Regions from separate parts of the Streptomyces sp. NPDC104381 genome, predicted to be linked through region 2. Evidence: riboswitches for the same ligand, from Rfam matches in the RefSeq annotation. Region 2 holds a riboswitch; each other region holds the start of a gene.
The links. A riboswitch is a leader RNA that binds a small molecule or an ion and turns the genes downstream of it on or off. The one in region 2 is predicted to bind cyclic di-AMP.
Positions count from the first base shown of each region.

Region 1: it holds a riboswitch for cyclic di-AMP, as region 2 does, so the genes downstream of both, ACZ607_RS08590 (transglycosylase SLT domain-containing protein) here and ACZ607_RS33460 (M23 family metallopeptidase) in region 2, are expected to answer to the same signal.
Region 3: it holds a riboswitch for cyclic di-AMP, as region 2 does, so the genes downstream of both, ACZ607_RS09110 (M23 family metallopeptidase) here and ACZ607_RS33460 (M23 family metallopeptidase) in region 2, are expected to answer to the same signal.

Region 1 is NZ_JBVJNK010000002.1:806,697-813,532, reverse strand. Features, by position in the region: partial or broken gene ACZ607_RS08610 (heavy metal translocating P-type ATPase) at 1-180, shown strand, start outside; gene ACZ607_RS08605 (flavodoxin family protein) at 269-721, shown strand; gene ACZ607_RS08600 (TOBE domain-containing protein) at 801-1,196, opposite strand; gene ACZ607_RS08595 (hypothetical protein) at 1,346-1,576, opposite strand; cyclic di-AMP (ydaO/yuaA leader) riboswitch at 1,966-2,125, shown strand; gene ACZ607_RS08590 (transglycosylase SLT domain-containing protein) at 2,128-2,976, shown strand; gene ACZ607_RS08585 (hypothetical protein) at 3,182-3,769, shown strand; gene ACZ607_RS08580 (SIS domain-containing protein) at 3,834-4,727, opposite strand; gene ACZ607_RS08575 (MBL fold metallo-hydrolase) at 5,133-6,116, shown strand; gene ACZ607_RS08570 (ATP-binding protein) at 6,177-6,836, shown strand, end outside.
Region 2 is NZ_JBVJNK010000012.1:138,003-144,838, reverse strand. Features, by position in the region: gene ACZ607_RS33465 (aldo/keto reductase) at 1-362, opposite strand, end outside; gene ACZ607_RS33460 (M23 family metallopeptidase) at 651-1,691, opposite strand; cyclic di-AMP (ydaO/yuaA leader) riboswitch at 1,703-1,855, opposite strand; gene ACZ607_RS33455 (PP2C family protein-serine/threonine phosphatase) at 2,089-3,246, opposite strand; partial or broken gene ACZ607_RS33450 (TipAS antibiotic-recognition domain-containing protein) at 3,384-3,512, opposite strand; tRNA gene ACZ607_RS33445 (tRNA-Met) at 3,598-3,671, opposite strand; gene ACZ607_RS33440 (FAD-binding oxidoreductase) at 3,917-5,302, shown strand; gene ACZ607_RS33435 (hypothetical protein) at 5,511-5,669, shown strand; gene ACZ607_RS33430 (hypothetical protein) at 5,747-5,968, shown strand; gene ACZ607_RS33425 (ABC transporter substrate-binding protein) at 5,987-6,836, opposite strand, start outside.
Region 3 is NZ_JBVJNK010000002.1:975,010-981,845, forward strand. Features, by position in the region: gene ACZ607_RS09095 (bifunctional acetate--CoA ligase family protein/GNAT family N-acetyltransferase) at 1-1,611, opposite strand, end outside; gene ACZ607_RS09100 (HPr family phosphocarrier protein) at 1,792-2,073, shown strand; gene ACZ607_RS09105 (GntR family transcriptional regulator) at 2,247-2,951, opposite strand; gene ACZ607_RS09110 (M23 family metallopeptidase) at 3,176-3,964, opposite strand; cyclic di-AMP (ydaO/yuaA leader) riboswitch at 3,977-4,145, opposite strand; gene ACZ607_RS09115 (M16 family metallopeptidase) at 4,336-5,718, opposite strand; gene ACZ607_RS09120 (M16 family metallopeptidase) at 5,745-6,836, opposite strand, start outside.

The DNA of each region.
Region 1 (6,836 bases), on a different contig from region 2:
CGCCGCACGCTGGGCACGATCCGCTCGAACCTCTTCTGGGCCTTCGCCTACAACGTGGCCGCCCTCCCGCTCGCGGCGGCAGGTCTGCTCAACCCCATGATCGCGGGCGCGGCCATGGCCTTCTCGTCGGTCTTCGTCGTGGGCAACAGCCTCCGTCTGCGCGGCTTCCGCGCCGCCGACCGGGACGGCGCCCGCGCCTCCTCCCATGCCCACGGGCCCGCGTCCCCCAGCAGCGCGGGGGACCCGGCCAACGGGTAGGTTCGGTGGCGTGGCCACTCTGCTGATCGTGCATCACACCCCGTCGCCCAACTGCCAGGCACTGTTCGAAGCGGTGCTGTCCGGCGCGACGACGGAGGACATCGAGGGCGTACGGGTCGTGCGGCGGGCGGCCCTCGCCGCCACGGCGTCCGACGTGCTGGCGGCCGACGGCTTCCTGCTCGGCACCCCGGCGAACCTCGGGTACATGTCCGGCGCCCTGAAACACTTCTTCGACCAGGTCTACTACCCGTGCCTGGACGCGACGAAGGGCCGGCCCTTCGGCTACTACGTGCACGGCGGCAACGACGTCACCGGCGCCGTACGCGGCATCGAGGCGATCACGACGGGCCTCGGATGGCGCCGTGCGGCCGACGCCGTGACCGTCACCGGTGAGCCGGGCAAGGCCGACACCGAGGCGTGCTGGGAGCTGGGGGCGACGCTCGCCGCCGGCCTGATGGACTGACGGGCCCGGTACGGGGGCGCAGCCGTTCACGCCGCTCCCCGGTGGCCCGTACGAAAGCCGCGGCGGCGGCTCTCCCGACTCAGGCGCGGTCGATGTGCACGCTGGTCGACTTCACGCGGGCCGTCGCCTCGATGCCGACCTCCAGCCCCAGCTCCTCCACGGCTTCCCTGGTCAGCAGCGAGACGAGGCGGTGCGGACCGGCCTGGATCTCGACCTGGGCGGCCACGTCGCCGAGCTTCACGGCCGTGACGATGCCCGGGAAGGCGTTGCGCGCCGAGGTGTAGGAGGCCTCCTCGTCGCCGCCGCCGCTCTGGCCGACCTCGATCGAGAACGCCGCCAGATCACGGCCGTCGATGAGACGGCGCCCGCCCTCGTCGCGATGGGTCGCCACCCGGCCGGCGTCCGCCCAGCGTCGTGCGGTGTCCGGGCTGACGCCGAGGAGGCGCGCGGCCTGCCCGATGGTGTAGGTCTGCATGCGTGACATGGTAAGAGATCTTCTCGCATATGCAAGCTTAGTTCGTATAACTCCTTGCATATGCGAGCCCGTCGGCGGAGCGGGAATCCTCCGAGTGCATGCGGCCGGGCGCGGAGGCCGTCAGTGTGTGGCCCGCCGTCGGAGCCCGCTCAGCGCGGCTTCCACGTCAGCTTGCCCCCGCCCACCCAGCGGACGACCGCCGGGTCGTCGAGGTCATGGACCTGGATTCCGGCCGCGGAGGCGGCGATCAGGACGTCCGTCATGTCGGTCGCGCCTCCGATCACCTCTCCGTCGATCTCCACGACGCGGAAGGGCGGATCCCCGGGCTGGACGGGCAGGACGGTGATCCGGGGGGCCGAGGCGTGAGGGCTTTCAGTCATAGCCGGATCGGTTCCACATGGACGCTCCAGGTATGCCCGCCAGCGCCTTTTGTGAGTCGTATGCCCGGTTTGAGTCGGTTTCTTGAAATTGATCCCGTAATCCATAAAAGGCCATTTCGTGTGACCTGGGGCCTTCGCTCGGGCGCAAAACGCCCGAATCGGGCGCCGTGACCAGCGTCACCTTATGCGCCCCCGACGCAGGGGTGCGGCAGTCGGTTCCCTTCTGTGCCAAGAGAAGTGACGGACGCGATGTGGGGTGGATTACATGAATTCACAAGAATTGATCTTGCGAATGAATTGTGATCAACGAACCAGGCTTGTTCCTTTCCCTATTTCTCGCCTACGGTCACCATCACTCCGGGCGGAACGCCGAATCCTGCCGCCGTCCGGTTACCCGACCGATCACTTCTCGTACGGCAGGAGCGGGGGACCCAAGTAAGCGCCGATCCGGTTTCCGGAGCGGCTCGGGGTGAAGTCGCATTCCCATGCGGCCGGGCATCTCCAGCCCGAACCCGACAGCTCACTTCGCAGGCGACGGAGAGGAATTCAGCATGCCCGAAAATGGTAAGCACCGTCGTTTCAGGACCAGTTCGCTGACTCGCGGCATCATCGCCGTGACCACGGGTGGAGCCGCCCTGGCCCTCCCCGTGATCGGCGCTACCGGCGCCTTCGCCGCCCCGGCCCAGCCGGCCGCCGTCGAAAAGGCCGCCACCTCGACTGCCGCGACCGGCAAGGGAATTGCCGCGCAGAAGTCCAAGCCCGCCTCGTATTCCGTGGTCGTGGGTGACACCCTTGCGAAGATCGCTCGGGAGCATTCCGTGAACGGTGGCTGGAAGGCCCTGTACGAGGCCAACGAGAAGGCCGTCGGCGGAAACCCGGACCTGATTCACCCCGGTCTCGAGCTGACCCTCGGTGGCAAGGCCGGGAACAAGTCCGCGGACAAGGCCGAGTCCAAGGCCTCCGACCGTGCCGAGCAGAGCGCCGACCGCGCCGACCGTTCGGAGCGCACGAGCACCTCCGCCGCCGCGGAGGGCGCGCCCGCCGCCGAGACCGCTCCTGCCGCCGAGCCGGTCTCGTACACGAACGACCTCGACGGCTGGATCAAGGAGTCGCTCGCCGTCATGGCCGAGCACGGCATCCCCGGCACCTACGAGGGCATCCACCGCAACATCATCCGCGAGTCCGCGGGTGACCCCCAGGCCATCAACAACTGGGACATCAACGCGATCAACGGCGTCCCGTCCAAGGGCCTGCTGCAGGTCATCGACCCGACCTTCCAGGCCTACCACGTGCCCGGTACGTCGATGGACAGCTACGACCCGGTCGCCAACATCACGGCCGCGTGCAACTACGCCGCGGACAAGTACGGCTCCATCGACAACGTCTTCGGGGCCTACTGAGCCTCGGCGAGGCGGAACCCCTGACGCACGGCGTGTGACAGAGGGACAGAAGTGACGGGTGGTACGGGTTCGGCGGAACCCGTACCACCCGTCGTCCGTTTGTACGGCGTCGCGTGTGCCGTGACCGCGCCGTCCCGGCCGCCGACAGGCCGGGCGGAACCCGGTTGACTGGTCTCGTACAGGTTCGTCGTCCATACTGCCCGCCGTGGAGCAGCGCATAGATTCGAACACCAAGCCAGAGTTCGCCGCGGGGACCGACCCGGCGTACATCCCCGGCCTGACGGCCCCTGCCCCCGCGCGGACGGAGGCGGAAGCGGAGGAGGCGCCCCGGAAGCCCGAGCCGGCCGACGCGGTACCGGAGGCCGACGCCGAGGGCGCGCTCGCCCCGGAGGCGGCCGAGGAGCACGTGGACGGCTCGGCGGCGGCCGCGATCGACGACGCGGCCACGGCCGACGAGGCGCCGGCTGACGGCGCGGCCCCCGAAGCCGCCCGTGAGGGCGCCCGCGACGAGGACGGCCCCGTCTTCGAGGTCAGTGACCGGCGCGGGTCCATCCGGGTGGACGCCGAGGGGGTCCGCTTCCGGCTCGACGACCAGGAGGCGGAGTTCGACTGGTCCGAGATCGGCGCGGTCGAGGTCAGGACGGGCCGCTTCGGCCGCCGGTTCACCGTGACCGTCCACCTGTCGAGCCGCCGGTGGTTCAACGCCGAGGTCGAGGCCGGTGCCCGCGGCGACCTCAAGACATGGACGGCGGAACTCGACGAGGCGCTGGACGCCTACTTCGAAGAGGCCTGACCCCTCCGGTCGCCTCCGCGCACCGGGCCGCCCGCCGGCCCGGTGCGCGGCATGCCGCGACGGCTCAGGCGCCGGCCGCCGTGCCGAGCACGACCGACCGCGTCAGATGGCGCGGCTGGTCGGGGTCCAGGCCCCGGGCCGCCGCGCGGGCGATCGCCAGCCGCTGGACCCGCACCAGATCGGCCAGCGGGTCCAGTCCGCTCTCCACCCAGCGCGCCCCGGTCGCCAGCACCTGCTCCCGCAACCCGTCCGGAGCGGCGCCGAACATCCAGGTCGCCGTCCCGGCCGTGGCGATGCTGATGGGGCCGTGCCGGTACTCCATCGCCGGATACGACTCGGTCCAGGACAGGGACGCCTCCTTCATCTTCAGCGCCGCCTCGTTGGCGAGCCCGACCGTCCAGCCGCGCCCCAGGAAGCTGAACTGGGTGCTGTCCAGGAGCCCTTCGGGCAGGGGTTCCGCGAGGGCGGTCTCCGCGTCCCGTACGACGTCCTCGGTGTGCAGCCCGAGATGGGCGCGGAACAGGGTCAGGGCGGTGGTCGCGAACCTCGTCTGGACCACGGACCGTTCGTCGGCGAAGTCCAGGACGACCACGTCGTCGGCCGCCGTCATCACCGGGGTCGCCGGGTCGGCGGTCACGGCGGTGGTCCGGGTGGTGCCCCGCAGCCGGGACAGCAGGCCGAGCACCTCCGTCGTCGTGCCCGACCGGGTCAGCGCGACGACCCGGTCGTACGTACGCCCGAAGGGGAACTCCGAGGCGGCGTACGCGTCCGACTCGCCCTGGCCCGAGTCCTCGCGGAGCGAGGCGTACGCCTGCGCCATGTAGTACGACGTGCCGCAGCCGACGACGGCGACGCGCTCGCCCGCGGCGGGCAGGGCCGCGCTCCGGTCGAGGGCCACCTCGGCGGCACGGCGCCAGCACTCGGGCTGGCCGGCTGTCTCGGTCTCGACATGCGACATGTCCGCACTCCGCTTCCGCTGCTGTTCGCGTCCGGTGGGGCGTGGAGGATGAAACCGACGCCCGCTTGCTCGATTCTGCATGTTAGCCGGGTCAATCGAGCAAGAACAAGCAAAGTGTTTACGCGCCCGTCATTCACGAGGCATCGGTTTTCGGCCATGCTCGGTGGGTAGTCGACTCGATCCGGTTCCGTCGCACCTGTGTGGGTATCCGTCGCGCGGTGCGGACTCGGTAACCGATATCCCGTACATCAGGCGGAAAATCCCCCATCGGCCCGCCCCGTGGCGACCCCGGACGGTCACCGGGCGACGACGGGCGGCCCGGGCAAGGGGTGATTTCAGGTCACCAGGGCCACATATTGGCCGAGTTCGAACGCACGGCCGGAGCGTGGTCGGCATAATCAGCCCATGTCGATCACGGGTGGGGACATTGTGGACCTCGGCAGGGGGCTGTACGCCTGGCTGCCGCCGAAGCGCGGCTGGGGCCTGGCCAACTGCGGCCTTCTCGTGTCGCCGCGCGGCGCGCTGTGGATCGACACGCCGTACGACACGATCCTCGCCGGGCAGTTCCTGGTGGAGAGCCAGAAGCGGCTGCCCGACGGGGCCGGCATCGACCGTGTGATCGTCACCCACGCCAACGGGGACCACTTCTGGGGCGCCGGGGTGCTGCCCGACGCGGAGATCATCGCGACCCGCGAGGCCCGGGAGCACATCCACTACGACCCCACCCCGCAGCAGCAGCAGGCTCTGGTGGCCGGAAGTGATCCCTCCACTCCTCTCGGCGCGTACCTCGGCCGTCACTTCGGGGTCTTCGACTGGTCGGACACCGAAACGGTGCGCCCCACGACGTACTTCACCGGAGAGCTCGAACTGACCCTGGGGGAGTACGCCGTCCAGGTGTCCTCCCTGCCGCCCGCGCACACGGGGGGCGACCTCATCGTCCATCTGCCCGCGCAGCGCACGGTGTTCAGCGGGGACGTCATCTTCTCCTCCACCCCGCAGCAGCCCGGCGACCACCCGGTGCACTGGGCCGGGCCCCTGAGCAACGTCATCGACGCCTGCGAACGCGTCCTGGCCACCGGCGCCGAGGTGATCGTCCCGGGCCACGGCCCGGTGCTCGACCCCGCCGGGGTGCGGGAGCACATGGCCTACCTCGCGTACGTACGTGAACGCGCGCATGCCCTCCACGCGGCGGGAGTGCCCGCGGTCGAGGCGGCCCGCAGGGTGATCGCGGAGCGCCGCTACCCGGATCTCGGCCTGCCCGAGCGGCTCGTGGTGACCATCGGGAGCGAGTACCGCCACCTGGACGGCTCCGGAATGCCCGGCGTCCTCGAGGTGATGGCGGACGTGGCCGCCGTCGCCCACGAGACCGAGAGCGGAGGCGCCGCGTGACGCCCGGCCGGTGCCGCGCGGGCCGCAGGCCGTCCCCGACCCCAGGGACGCGGTGACGCCGTGGTCGCATGGATCGTGGCACTGATCGCCGTGGCCGTGGCGATATGGTCGGCCACGCGCATGTACCAGGCCCGCCGCGAAGCCTACGGCGCCTCCGCCCGCGTCGAGCTGACCGAGCGTCAGGCCAAGGCGGCCGAGGCCCGCACCCTCGCCCTCACGGAGGAGATCCGCCAGCTGGCCCGCAAGCGGATACCCGCCGCGGCCACCGCCCTCTCCCACCGGTCCGCCCCCGTCCCCGGGCTCCGGGAGGCCTCCGGCATCGAGGGCGACGCCGCACGGCTGCTGACCGAGGCCGTCCAGGCCGCGCGCACGGCGGTCCTGGAGGAGCGCGGGCGCGTCGACGCGGCGGCCCGGTCGGCCATGCGCGGTACCTCCGCCAAGATCCAGTCGCTGCTCAACCAGTCCCAGCACCTGCTGCACGAACTCCAGCACGAGTACGACGACCCCCGGATCCTGCAGCTCGACTTCCGCAACGAACTGGCCCTCCGCCGCACCCAGGCCACGGCCGTGCTCTGCGACGCCTGGCCCGGCCTCGCCCGGCAGAACTCCTCGCTCGTCGAGGTCGTGCTCGGCGCCCAGTCCCGCGTCCCCGGCTACGAGCGGATCAAGGTCGCCAACCATCTGCGCCAGGAGCGGCTCGCGCTGGTCGCCCGCGCCGCC
Region 2 (6,836 bases):
AGGTCGATGTGGTCGGTGCCGAGCCGGCGCAGCGACGCCTCCGCCGCCCCCTTGATGGTGGCCGCCGAGAGCCCCTTGTACGCGGGGTGGGCGCCGACCTTGGTGGCGATGACGACATCGTCGCGGCGGGAGCGGGCCGCCAGCCACTTGCCGATGAGGGTCTCCGACTCACCGCCCTCGTTGCCCGGGACCCAGGCGGAGTACGCGTCGGCGGTGTCGACGAAGTTGCCGCCGGCCGCCACGTACGCGTCGAGGACGGCGAAGGACCGGTCCTCGTCGGCCGTCCAGCCGAAGACGTTGCCGCCGAGGGCGAGGGGGAAGACCTGAAGGCTCGACGAACCGAGCGGGCGCAGAGATGTCATACCCAGGCACAACCAACCGGCTGAAGCGACTATTCCGGTTCGACGGTCGCCGCAGGGGCCGGGCCGGGGCCGCGCCCAGGGCTCCCCGGTTCCGGACAGACCGACGGCCCTGACGTCGGGGGGTTGTGCGTCAGGGCCGCCGGGGTCGCGATGCGCCGGTCCTCGGCGCCGGGGTCTTCCGTCCGGGCCGGGCACATGGGCCCGGCAGGATCCGGACGGGTGCCCGGGGCGTGTTCCGAACGTGGCCCCGTCCGCCCGGAGGGGCGGGCGGAGCTTTCACGACACGCCCTAGATCGTCAGGCCCTTTCCGCGCAGCCAGCTCATCGGGTCGACGCCCGAGCCGTCCGCGGTGTGGACCTCCAGGTGGAGGTGCGGGCCTGTCACGTTGCCGGTGGCGCCGACGCGGCCGATGGTCTCGCCGGTGGTGACCTTCTGCCCGGCGGTGACGTCCATCGAGGACTGGTGGCAGTACCAGATCTCCGTGCCGTCATCGAGCTCCAGGACCGTGCGGTAGCCGTACGAGCCGGACCAGCCGGCCGACTTCACGGTGCCGCTGTGCACGGCCTTGACCGGCGTACCGGTCGGGGCCGCGAAGTCCAGCCCGGTGTGGTAGCCGGACGACCACATCGAACCGGCCTGCCCGAAGGTCGAGGTGATCGTGTACGACGAGGTCGGCACCGCGTAGCTGGCGGCGAGCTTGGCGAGACGCTCGGCCTCGGCCTTCTTCTTCGCCGCCTCCTCGGCCGCCTTCTTCTTCGCGGCGGCCTTCGCCTCGGCATCGCTCTGCTGCTTCGCCGCCTCGGCGGCGGCGGCCTCGGCCGCAGCCTGCTCCACCGCGGCCTTGGCCTCGGCGTCGGCTCCGGCCTGCTGCTGCTCGGCCTGCTGGAGGATGCGGGCACGGAGCGCCTCGCCGGCGTCGGTGGTGCCCTGCTCCGCCTCGGCGGCGGTGATGCCCGCGCTGGTCAGCGGGGCGGACGCGGCGACCGTCTCATGGTCCGCGTCGGAGTCGCCGGACATGAACGCACCCACGCCGGGAAGGGACTTGGCGTCGGGAAGATTGTCCGCGATGGAATCGGGAAGGGAAATGGAGACCGGCGGCTTGCTCTGGGCAGTGGCCATGCCACCCGCTCCGACGGCCGCGATGACGCCGACGCCGAGGACGGTGGAGCTACGGGCGAGACCCCGCTGCTTGGCCACGCGGTGCCGGCCGCGTACGGGACGGATGGACTCCTCGGTGGGGTTCCATTCCTCCCAGGTCCTGCCCTCGTCACCGAAGCTGTCGGGCCTGAAGGGTGCCGGGGCCTCGGGGGCAGGCTGATTGGACGCCACGTGGGCGCACTCCTTTCCTTCCTTCTCGCCTACCGGGTTAGCTGACGGGTTCGGAGCAGGAAGGTCTCCTACGGGCCCCTCTGCCTCTCACGAGACACAGGTGTCCGATTCACCCCATGTAGGTGGTTCCCCGGTTCCCTTGCGGAATTCGGCGCTGCGCACGGTGCCGTCTCTTGCGACGGCGGGTACAACCGCACTGCGTTATCGAACGTTAATAGACACCCGGGTCCGATTCCAAGCTGTTCCCCTACATCAGTCATCACTCCGGCCAGGACTTTCAGGGGTCAAACGGTCGCAAACGGGCGAGTTGAGCGCCCTTCAGCCGGAGCGCACTTTCTGACGGTGCGTCAAATGTTATGCGGAGCGAGGTCCTTCGACTACCGACCGTCGCGACGGATCATCCACCGTCCCGCCCCACGATCTTCACCGTCGTCCGCCGCTCCTGCTGCCCCCGCGCGGGACGGCCCACCGCGAGGAGCGCCAGATCGTCCGTGGAGCGGCCACCGGTGTGCAGCCGTACGTCGTCGGTGAGCGCGGACAGCAGTTCGTCGGGCCCCGGGAAGATCCGGCCGCGCAGCCGGGCCGCCGGATCGTAGAAGACGCCCTGCGCGTCCCGCGCCTCCGACAGCCCGTCGGTGAACGCCAGGAACATCGACCCGGCCGGCAGCGTCCACTCGTCCGACCGGTCCGGCCACGCGCCCAGCCCCATGCCGAGCGGCAGGGCGGGCACCGTCGGCGCCAGCACGTCCAGCGCCCCGTCCTGGTGCAGGACGAGCGGCTCGGGATGCCCCCGGTTGATCACCCGCAGGGTGTCCGAGCCGGACGGGATCTCCGCGAGGACGGCGGTGACGAACCCCTCCATGGAGTCAAGCCCGCCCCGCCGCGACCCCTCACGGGCCAGCGCCCGCTCCAGCCGCTGGACGACCCCCTCCAGGGACAGCTCCTGCTCGGCCGCCTCCCGGAACGCGCCGATCACGACCGCCACCGCCGCCACCGCGTCCAGCCCCTTGCCCCGTACGTCGCCGAGGACCAGGCGCACCCCGAACGGCGTGTCCGCGACGGCGTACAGGTCGCCGCCGACGAACTCGTCCGCCTGGGCCGCCTCGTACCGCGCCGCGACCAGCAGCCCGCCGATCCGGTCCTCGGGCGTCGGGAGCACCGCGCGCATGGCGGTCTCCGCGATGACCCTGGCCGAGGCCAGCTGCTCGTTCCTGCGGCGCACGACGCGGTTGATGACGAGGGAGAGCGCGGCGACGGTGATCAGCGTGAGCAGGTCGGTGATCGGCACGACCCGGCCGAGAGCCCCGTCGGAGATCCTGATCCCGAGCACCACGACGATCGAGACCACCCCGACGCGGACCGTGCTGGCCAGCGAGAAGAACGGGGCGGCGATCAGCGGGGCGGCGGCGAAGAGCGGCACGGCGGTCACCGCGGCCGGTGTCAGGAGGTCGAAGGCCACACCGGCGCAGATCATCAGGGCGGGCAGCGCGCGCACGAACCGCCGGGAACGGACGCTCCCGGCATCACTCCCCGGCCGTACGTCCCGCTTCCCCACCTGTGCACTCCTGCCGGCTCCACCCACGGGTGCGGACGGTACCGCGCCCCGCCCGCACCGGCCGGAGCCGCGCCGTACGGCGAGCCGCCGTCGGCCGAAGGGAGGAGCGCGCCGCAGATCCCGCCCTCCGATGGTCGGTCGGAGAGCCGGTGCCGCGCGAAGATCGTCAGTGCGTCCCGTACGAAGACGGCGGTTCCGTCCCCGCAGCGATCGTAGTTGCTCCCCGGGCGCGGATCCGCGACGTACATCTCGGCGAGGCCGGTCACGGGCGGAGGCGGCGTGCGCACCCCGGACGGACGGCATACGACGGAGGCCCGGATCCTCGAAAGGATCCGGGCCTCCGTCTTTCAGTAGCGGGGACAGGATTTGAACCTGCGACCTCTGGGTTATGAGCCCAGCGAGCTACCGAGCTGCTCCACCCCGCGTCGTTGTGATGACAACTCTACGCCATCCGGGAGGGTGCTCCGACCACCCCGGGCCCCGCGCACCACCCGTGGAGGAACGCCGCCCAGCGATTGCACGGCCTCCGGCACGGCGGGACGCTGGACGTACACGCTTTCGGTGTTCGGTCCCGTCCGCGCGGCATCCCAGGTGCCGGCGTCGGCCCAACCAGCCTCACCCGGTGCGGTGCCGCAGGGGAGGCCGGGCGCACACGCGCTAGGAGACGATCATGGACGGCACCCTGCTGGAGACGATGCGAACCGCGTTGCGCGGCCCGGTCATCGGTCCGGACGACCCCGGGTACGACCGGGCCCGTACGGTCTACAACGCCATGATCGACAAGGAGCCGGCGGCCGTGGTCGAGTGCCGCGACACGGCGGACGTGATGGCCGCCGTCGACTTCCTCCGCGAGAACGGGCTGGAGCCGGCGGTCCGGGGCGGCGGGCACAGCGGCCCCGGCCTCGGGCTCCGCGACGGCGCCGTCACGCTCGACCTCTCCCCCATGCGCGGCGTGCGGGTCGACCCGGCCACCCAGACCGCCCAGGCCGACGGCGGTGCCACGCTGGGTGACTTCGACCACGCCACCCATGCCTTCGGCCTCGCCACCCCGGCGGGCATCATGTCGACCACCGGCGTCGGCGGGCTGACCCTCGGCGGCGGGCACGGCTACCTCACCCGCAAGTACGGCCTCACGGTGGACAATCTGGTCTCCGCGGACGTCGTCCTGGCCGACGGAAGCTTCGTCGCCGCGAACCCGAGCGAGCACGCCGACCTCCTCTGGGCCCTGCGCGGCGGCGGCGGGAACTTCGGCGTCGTCACGTCGTTCGACTTCGAGCTGCACCCCGTGGACACGGTGGGGGTCGCGATCACCGTATGGCCCCTGGAGCTCTTCCAGGACGTCATGCGCTGGTACCGGGACTTCCTGCCGGGGGCACCGGACGATCTGTACGGCTTCTTCGCCTCGCTGACCGTCCCGCCCGGTCCGCCCTTCCCCGAGGAGATCCACGGGCAGAAGATGTGCGGTGTGGTCTGGTGCTCGACGGCGGACCCGGAATCCCTGGGCGAGACGCTCTCCGTGGTGACCGAACCGGGCCCGCCCGCCTTCCACTTCACCTCTCCGATGCCGTACCCGGCCCTTCAGTCGATGTTCGACGCCCTGCTGCCGGCCGGGCTCCAGTGGTACTGGCGCGGTGACTTCTTCGACCGGATCACGGACGAGGCGGTCGACGTGCACGCGTCCTTCGCCGAGAAGCTCCCCACCGGCCTGTCGACCATGCACCTGTACCCGGTCGACGGAGCGGCCGGCCGGGTCGGCTCCGACGAGACCGCCTGGGCCTACCGTGACGCGCGCTGGTCGGGCGTCATCGCCGGCATCAGCCCCGACCCGGCCGACGCGCCCGCGCTGCGGGACTGGGCCGTGAGCTACTGGGAGGCGCTGCACCCGTACTCCATGGGCGGCGGCTACGTGAACTTCCTCGGCACCGACGAGTCCCAGGACCGGGTCCGGGCCACCTACCGCGGCCACCACGACCGGCTCGCGGAGATCAAGCGGTCCTACGACCCGCACAACCTCTTCCACGCAAACCAGAACATCGAGCCCGCGCCGCCGCACTGAACCGTCACGCCGGGCTCGCAATACCGGGGGAAAGCCGTGCCGGGAGGGTTACAGTCTGCATGCACCGCACGATGATCCGGACGCCCCCGGAGCGGAGCGGCACCGGTGGCGGCACCTCGTAGCCCTGCCGGTCAGGACCGGTCCGGCATGTACCGCGGCCATTCGGTCACGGGGCTCTCACCACACACCTACGTACAGGACACCTGAGATGACCGACTCGTCTGCCCGCACGACCCAGCGGCACTCCGACGGCACGTCCGCGGCCACGGCCGCCGACCCGGGCGCCTCGGCGCCGCTGCCGACACCGCAGTACGCCGGGCTGTTCATCGAGCCCGATCTGCCGCCGTTCACCGACGAACCCGAATGACGGCCGGCCCCTGAGTGACCGGCCGCCGGGTGACCGGCCCTGAGTGACCGGCCCGGCCGCACGGTCGTTGGGAGACCATGCGCATCCGTATCGGCGTGGTCGTCCTCGCAGTGGTCCTGCTCATCGCCGCGTTCATCTCGAACATCCCGTCCGAGGCCGAGACCGAGGCGGCCTGCCGGCGGGCCCTCGACAACACGTCGACGTGGACCAACCGGCCGGACGTCTGCCTGGACGTGTCGTCGGAGACCTACCGCACGTTCCTCCTGATGTACGAACTGCGGGAAGAGGGCCTGGACTGAGGGGCCGGGCCCCTCCCCTCAGCCCTGCTGTTCCTTCCACTCCGCCTGGGCCTCGTCGAGGTTCTCGGCGAGGGTGTCCAGGAAGTCCTCGGCGCTCGTCTTGCCGAGCAGCACCTTCTGGAAGCCCGCCTCGCTGTCGGCCTTGGACAGGGTGTTCCAGTCGGGCAGGTAGTAGGGGAGCTGCACGATTTTGGTGTCGCCCGAGAACAGCGCCTCCGCCCCGAGCTTGGTGGTCTCGGACTTGTCGAGCCAGGGGTCCTCCGCCGCCTCCTTGTTGGCCGGGATCAGGCCCGCGGACTCGCTGAACTTGGAGTTCGAGGCGTGGGAGGCGGCGAACTCGATGAACTTCCAGGCCGCCGCCTTGTTCTCGGACGACTTCAGCAGACCGAGCCCGGAGACCGGGTTGGAGACCATCACCCGGGTCCCGTCGGCCAGTTCGGGCTGCGGGATACCACGGAACTTGTCGCTGCCCAGCGAGGTCACGTGGTCCTGGTAGGACCCCAGGTTGTGGTTGAGCATGGCGATGCTGCCCGAGTCGAACTGGGCGACCATCTTCGTGAAGTCGTTGTTGAGGTCGGCCTCCGGGGTGGTCTTCCGGTACAGGCCGGCGTACCTCTCCAGCGCCGCGACGTTCTTCGGGTCGTTGACCGTCGTCCTCGTCCCCGACTTGTCCCAGAAGGACTCGATGCCCGACTGCCCGTACATCGCGTCCAGCGCCTGGGCGATCGAACCCGGGCCGCCGCGGATGGTGTAGCCGAACCGGTTCTTCTGCCGGTCCGTCAGCTTCGTCGCGGCCGCGTAGAAGTCGTCCCAGGTGGCCGGCTGGCCCAGCCCGGCCTTCTCGAACAGGTCCGTGCGGTAGTAGAGG
Region 3 (6,836 bases), on a different contig from region 2:
CGGCCGCGGTCGCAGCCCCTCCGCCAGACAGGCGTCGTAGGTGAGGAGACCGAGCGACTCGGAGTTGCCCAGGATCGCCACCCGGGGGCCGTCCGGCAGGGGCTGTCCGGCGAGGAGCACCCCGGCGTCGACCATCTCCGTCACGGTGTCGACGCGGATCACGCCCGCCTGGCGCATCAGCGCGGAGACCGTCGCGTCGGGGATGCGGCTGACGGGTACGGCGTGGCCCGGCGGGTTGGTCCCGCTGTGCCGGGCGCCCTTGACCACGACCACCGGCTTCACGGCGGCCGTCCGGCGGGCGAGCCGGGTGAACTTGCGCGGATTGCCCAGTGATTCGAGGTACAGCAGGGCGACGTCGGTCCCCGGGTCCTCGTACCAGTACTGCAGGAAGTCGTTGCCCGAGACGTCGGCCCGGTTGCCGGCGGAGATGAAGGCCGAGAGCCCCGCGCTCCTGCGGTGGAGGCCCGCCAGGACGGCGATCCCGATGGCCCCGGACTGGGTGAAGAGCCCGATCCGCCCGGCCTTGGGCGACTCGGGGGCGAGGGAGGCGTTGAGGCGGACCTCGGGAGCGGTGTTGATGATGCCGAAGGCGTTCGGCCCGATGATCCGCATTCCGTACGAGCGTGCCTGCCGGACCAGCTCCCGCTGCCGTTCCCGGCCCTCGGCGCCTCGCTCGGCGTAACCGGCGGAGAGGACGACGAGGCCCTGGACGCCGTTCTCACCGCAGTCGGCGACGACCTCGGGCACCCGGCCGGCCGGTACGGCGACGACCGCGAGGTCGACCTGCTCACCGATCTCGCTCAGGGAGCGGTGCGCGGGCACCCCTTCGACCGTGCCCGTACCGGCGTCGAAGGACGTGTTCACCGCGTACGCGCGCCCCGTGAAGCCCGAGCCGAGGAGGTTGCGCAGCACCGACCTGCCGACGCCGCCCGGCGCCCGGCCGACGCCGATGACCGCGACGGACCCGGGGGCCAGCAGCCGCTGGACGGAGCGCGCTTCGGCGCGCTGTTCCCGGGCGCGCTGCACCGCCAGGGACTCGGCCGTGGGCTCCAGGTCCAGGGTGAGGTGGACGGAGCCGTCCTCGAAGCTGCGCTGCTGGGTGAAGCCGGCATCCCGGAACACCTTGATCATCTTGTTGTTGGCGGGCAGCACCTCGGCGGCGAAGCGCCGGATCCCCCGCTCCCTGGCCACCGCCGCGATGTGTTCGAGGAGGGCCGACGCCACACCGCGGCCCTGATGGGCGTCCTGCACGAGGAAGGCGACCTCGGCCTCGTCCGCGGGGGCGGAGGCGGGCCGGCCCTGCCCGTCGATCCGGTCGTAGCGGACGGTGGCGATGAACTCGCCGCCGACCGTCACCGCCAGTCCCACCCGGTCGACGTAGTCGTGATGGGTGAAGCGGTGGACGTCACGGGCGGAGAGACGCGGATACGGGGCGAAGAAGCGGTAGTACTTCGACTCGTCGGACACCTGCTCGTAGAAGCTGACCAGCCGCTCGGCGTCGTCCGTGGTGATGGGCCTGATCCGCGCGGTGCCACCGTCACGGAGCACCACGTCCGCCTCCCAGTGGTCGGGGTACGCGTGATGCGGACTCTGCTCCGGAGTGGGCTCCATGGGCAAAGCCTACGGCTCGGGCTTTTCGTTCGGCCCGAACCCGGGCCGAACCGTACGGGAGGCCGGTGCGTGAGCGGGTACGAGGCCGGTACGGGAGGCCGGCGGCGGTGCCGGGCACAGCGGTACCGCACTGCATGAGAGACTGGTCTAGACAACCATTGATACGTGAAGGGCAGAACCATGGCTGAGCGCCGCGTCAACGTCGGTTGGGCCGAGGGCCTGCACGCCCGCCCCGCTTCCATCTTCGTCCGTGCCGCCACGGCCTCCGGCGTCCCCGTGACGATCGCCAAGGCGGACGGCAACCCCGTCAACGCCGCGTCCATGCTCGCGGTGCTCGGCCTGGGCGCCCAGGGTGGCGAGGAGATCGTGCTCGCGTCCGAGGCGGACAACGCCGAGGCCGCCCTGGACCGTCTGGCGAAGCTGGTCGCCGAGGGGCTCGAGGAGCTTCCGGAGACCGTCTGATTCCGGCCGCTTCGAACCGGAATTCTTCTCTGCGGAATAAGCCGCGGCACCCCCGACCGGGAGCCGCGGCTTTTTCCGTTCTCCGGCGGAACGACCGAAGCCCGCAATTGCAGTTTCAGGGCAGCAGAAAGAATGCCGCTCGATCACGGCCCTCTTTGTATACGGCGTCATTGTTAATGACGGGCTCCCGCGATGTTTACGGGGTGTTGCGAAGTCCTCACCCTGGCCGGGCCCACCGTGCGGCCCGGAGCCGGGGGGCGTCGCAGCCGGTGGGCCGCGGTGGCCCGTTCGGCGTGCTGGACGGCGAGCGCCCTGGCCCGCTCCGGGTCGCGGCGCGCCACGGCGTCGACGAGAGCGCCGTGCTCGGCCCAGGAGTCCGCGGGGCGGGCCGGCTGCTCGACGGCGTACATCCAGGCGATCTTGTGCCGGAGCTGGGTGAGGAGCGCGATCAGAGCGGGGCTTCCCGAGGCCTGTGCCAGCGTCTCGTGGAACCAGCCGCCCAGGGAGCGCAGATCCTCCCCCTCGCCCCGGCGCACGCGTTCCTGGCCCAGCCTGACCAGGCCGCGGAGCACCTTGAGGTGCGCCTCGGTGCGCCGCTGGGCCGCCCGGGCCGCTCCCAGGGGCTCCAGGAGCATGCGGATCTCCAGAAGGTCCGCGGCCTCCTGCTCCGTGGGCTCGGCGACACAGGCACCGGCGTGCCGCCGCGTGACGACGAACCCCTCGGACTCCAGGGTGCGCAGCGCCTCCCGCACGGGGACGCGTGAGACCCCGTAGCGACGCGCGAGCACCTCTTCGGTGAGGCGGCTGCCGCGCTCGAAGACACCGGAGACGATGTCGTCACGGATTGCCGTGCATACCGAATGCGCGGGAATGCGCATGTCCGAACCTCCGCCTTAATCCCCGCGAAACGCGGCCGATCGACGCCTGTTCTGTGACTCTATTGCAACCGGCCGGAATTTCCGATGGCGGGGTGGAATCCATGGATATCTTTTGGCCAGGGATCACTTCCGCGAGGGCTTCGACGGGGGCCTCGCGCCGGGACACGGCGAAGGCCCCGGGCGGATGCCGGGGCCTTCGTCGGAGCCTGTGCCGCGGGGTCGGGTCAGACCTGGACCCCGTGGGCGCGGAGGTAGGCGACCGGGTCCATGTCCGAGCCGTACTCGGGGGTGGTCCGGGCCTCGAAGTGCAGGTGCGGACCGGTGGAGTTGCCGGTCGAGCCGGAGATGCCTATCTGCTCGCCCGAGCCGACGCTCTGGCCGACGGAGACGCCGATCGAGGAGAGGTGGCCGTACTGGGTGTACGTGCCGTCCTTCATCCGGAGCACGATGTTGTTGCCGTACGCGCCGCCCCAGCCGGCCTCGACGACCGTGCCGGCGCCGACCGCGACGACGGAGGTGCCGGACGCGGCCTGGAAGTCCACGCCGGAGTGGCTGCCGGAGGACCAGAGCGCGCCGCCGGACTTGTAGCCGGTGGTCACGTGCGAGCCGGCGACCGGGAGGTGGAAGGCGTTCAGCCGGGCGCGCTCGGCGGCGCGGGCGGCGCGCGCCTTCTCCTCGCGGGCCTCCTTGGCGCGGGCCTCCGCCTTGCGCTTGGCCTCGGCCTTGGCCTTCGCCCTGGCCTTCGCTTCGGCCGCGGCCTTCGCGGCGACGTCGGCCTGGTGCTTCTGGGCCTTCGCCTGGGCCTCGATCTGGGCGGCGAGGGTGGTGTCGAGGGCGACGGTCTGGGTCAGACCGGTGGCGGTGACGGCCTCGGAGTCCGCGGCGACGGCCGGGGAGACGGTGGCACCGAGTACGCCGGTGGTGGCCAGGGCGGCGACACCGGCGACCTTGGCGCTCCTGCGTGTCAGGCGGCTCGGGGCACGGTGCTTCCCGGTGGCACGGATGAACGCCATGGAGGGGCTGGTCCTTTCCTTCCTTCTCGCCTACCGGGTTAGCTGACGGGTTCGGAGCAGGAAGGTCTCCTACGGATCACTGGGCCCTCGTCGAGGTGCAGGGATCCGATTCACCCCAGGGACTTCGTGGGTCCCCGGCTCCCCAGGCTCGCGCCTGACGGGGACTCGGCGATGACTGTCCGGCGCCGCGGATGCGGCATTCGTCCGGCGGACAGCCGAGCCGACGCTAGAGCGGGCCCCTTCGTCCCGCCAAACGGAAAGGGTCTTTTGTCACCCATCCCACAGGACGAATGCCAATCTTCCTCCCGAAACGGGCAAATGACAGAACCCCGGCGGAGTGCGCCCGCCGAGGTCCGTCGTGTCCTGCTCCGTCAGCCGTTGACGACCGACACCTCGCCGATGCCGAGTGCCTCGACGGGCTCCTTGATCTGCGCGGCGTCCCCGACCAGCACGGTGACCAGCCGGTCCACCGGGAAGGCGTTGACCACGGCGGCGGTCGCCTCGACCGTGCCGGTCGCGGCCAGGCGCGCGTACAGCTCGGCCTGGTAGTCGTCCGGCAGGTGCTGCTCCACCTGGTCGGCCAGGGTGCCCGCGACGGAGGCCGCCGTCTCGTACTTCAGCGGGGCGACGCCCACGAGGTTCTGCACGGCGGTCTCACGCTCGGCGTCGGTGAGCCCTTCGGCCGCCAGGGTGCGCAGGACCTTCCAGAGGTCGTCGAGCGCGGGGCCGGTGGACTCCGTGTCGACGGAGCCGCTGATGGCGAGCATCGCCGCGCCGGTCGCCCCGGACGAGGAGCCGGGCGCCGTCGAGCGCAGCACCTGTCCGAAGGCACGGACACCGTAGGTGTAGCCCTTCTCCTCCCGCAGCACGCGGTCCAGCCGGGAGGTGAGGGTGCCGCCGAGGCAGTAGGTGCCGAGGACCTGGGCCGGCCACACGCTGTCGTGCCGGTCCGCGCCGATCCGGCCGATCAGCAGCTGCGTCTGCACGGCGCCGGGGCGGTTCACGATGACCACACGGCCGGTGTCGTCCGCGGTGATCGGGGGCACGGGCCGGGCTTGGCCGGCGTTGCCCGACCAGTCGCCGACGGTCTCGGAGAGCAGCGCGTCCAGGTCCACCCCGGTGAGGTCCCCGACGACGACCGCCGTCGCCGTGGACGGGCGGACATGGGCGTCGTAGAAGGCGCGCACGGCGGCGGCGTCGATCCGCCGGACGGTCTCCTCGGTGCCCCGGCGCGGGCGCGACATCCGTGCGGTGGCGGGGAACAGCTCCTTGGAGAGCTGCTTGGCGGCCCGCATGCCGGGGTTGGCCTGCTCGTGGGGGATCTCGTCGAGGCGGTTGCCCACCAGGCGCTCGATCTCGCTCTCGGCGAAGGCCGGGGCCCGCAGCGCCTCGGCGACCAGGCCGAGGGCCTTGGACAGCCGGGAGGCCGGCACCTCCAGGGAGACGCGGACACCGGGGTGGTCCGCGTGGGCGCCCAGCGTGGCGCCGCAGCGCTCCAGCTCCGCGGCGAACTCCTCCGCGGAGCGCTTGTCCGTGCCCTCGGACAGCGCGCGGGCCATGATCGTGGCGACGCCGTCCAGGCCCTCGGGCTCGGCGTCCAGCGGGGCGTCGAGGAAGATCTCCACGGCGACGACCTGCTGGCCGGGCCGGTGGCAGCGCAGCACGGTCAGCCCGTTGGGCAGGGCGCCGCGCTCGGGCGCGGGGAAGGCCCAGGGCCTGGCCTCGCCGGCGGTCGGCTGCGGGTGGTACTCCATCGCTACTCCAGTCACGGCGGCGTCGGTCACTTGTCGGCCCCCTCGGGCGCGTCGGTGTCCTCGGTCTCGTCGGCCGGCTCGACCGGCTCGTAGACCAGGACCGCACGGTTGTCGGGGCGCAGGTGTGCCCGGGCGGCGGCCTTGACCTCGTCGGCCGTCACGTCGAGCACACGGCCCACCGCGGTCAGGGCGAGCTGCGGGTCACCGAACAGGACGGCGTACTTGCACAGTTCGTCCGCGCGGCCCGCGACCGTGCCGAGACGGTCCAGCCACTCGCGCTCCAACTGCGCCTGGGCGCGCTCCATCTCCTCCGGGGTGGGACCCTCCTCGGCGAAGCGGGCCAGCTCCTCGTCGACGGCCGCCTCGATCTGCGGCACCTCGACACCGCCGGACGTCTTGACGTCCAGCCAGCCCAGCGACGGTGCGCCCGCCAGCCTGAGCAGCCCGAATCCCGCGTCCACCGCCGTACGGTCGCGGCGCACCAGCCGGTTGTGCAGTCGGGACGACTCGCCGCCGCCGAGCACGGTCAGCGCCAGGTCCGCGGCGTCGCACTCGCGCGTGCCGTCGTGCGGCAGCCGGTAGGCGGCCATCAGCGCACGCGCGGGGACCTCCTCGTGGACCACTTCGCGCAGCTGCTCGCCGATGATGCCCGGCAGCGTGCCGTCACGCGGGGGCTGCTTGCCGTCGTGGGACGGGATGGAGCCGAAGTACTTCTCGATCCAGGCGAGCGTCTGCTCCGGGTCGATGTCCCCGACCACGGAGAGCACGGCGTTGTTCGGCGCGTAGTACGTACGGAAGAACGCCTGGGCGTCCTCCAGCGTCGCCGCGTCCAGGTCGGCCATCGAGCCGATCGGCGTGTGGTGGTACGGGTGGCCCTCCGGGTAGGCGAGGGCGGTCAGCTTCTCGAAGGCCGTGCCGTACGGGACGTTGTCGTAGCGCTGGCGGCGCTCGTTCTTCACGACGTCCCGCTGGTTCTCCATGGACTCCTCGTCGAGCGCGGCGAGCAGGGAGCCCATCCGGTCGGCCTCGAGCCACAGGGCCAGCTCCAGCTGGTGCGTCGGCATCGTCTCGAAGTAGTTGGTGCGTTCGAAGCTGGTCGTGCCGTTCAGGGAACCACC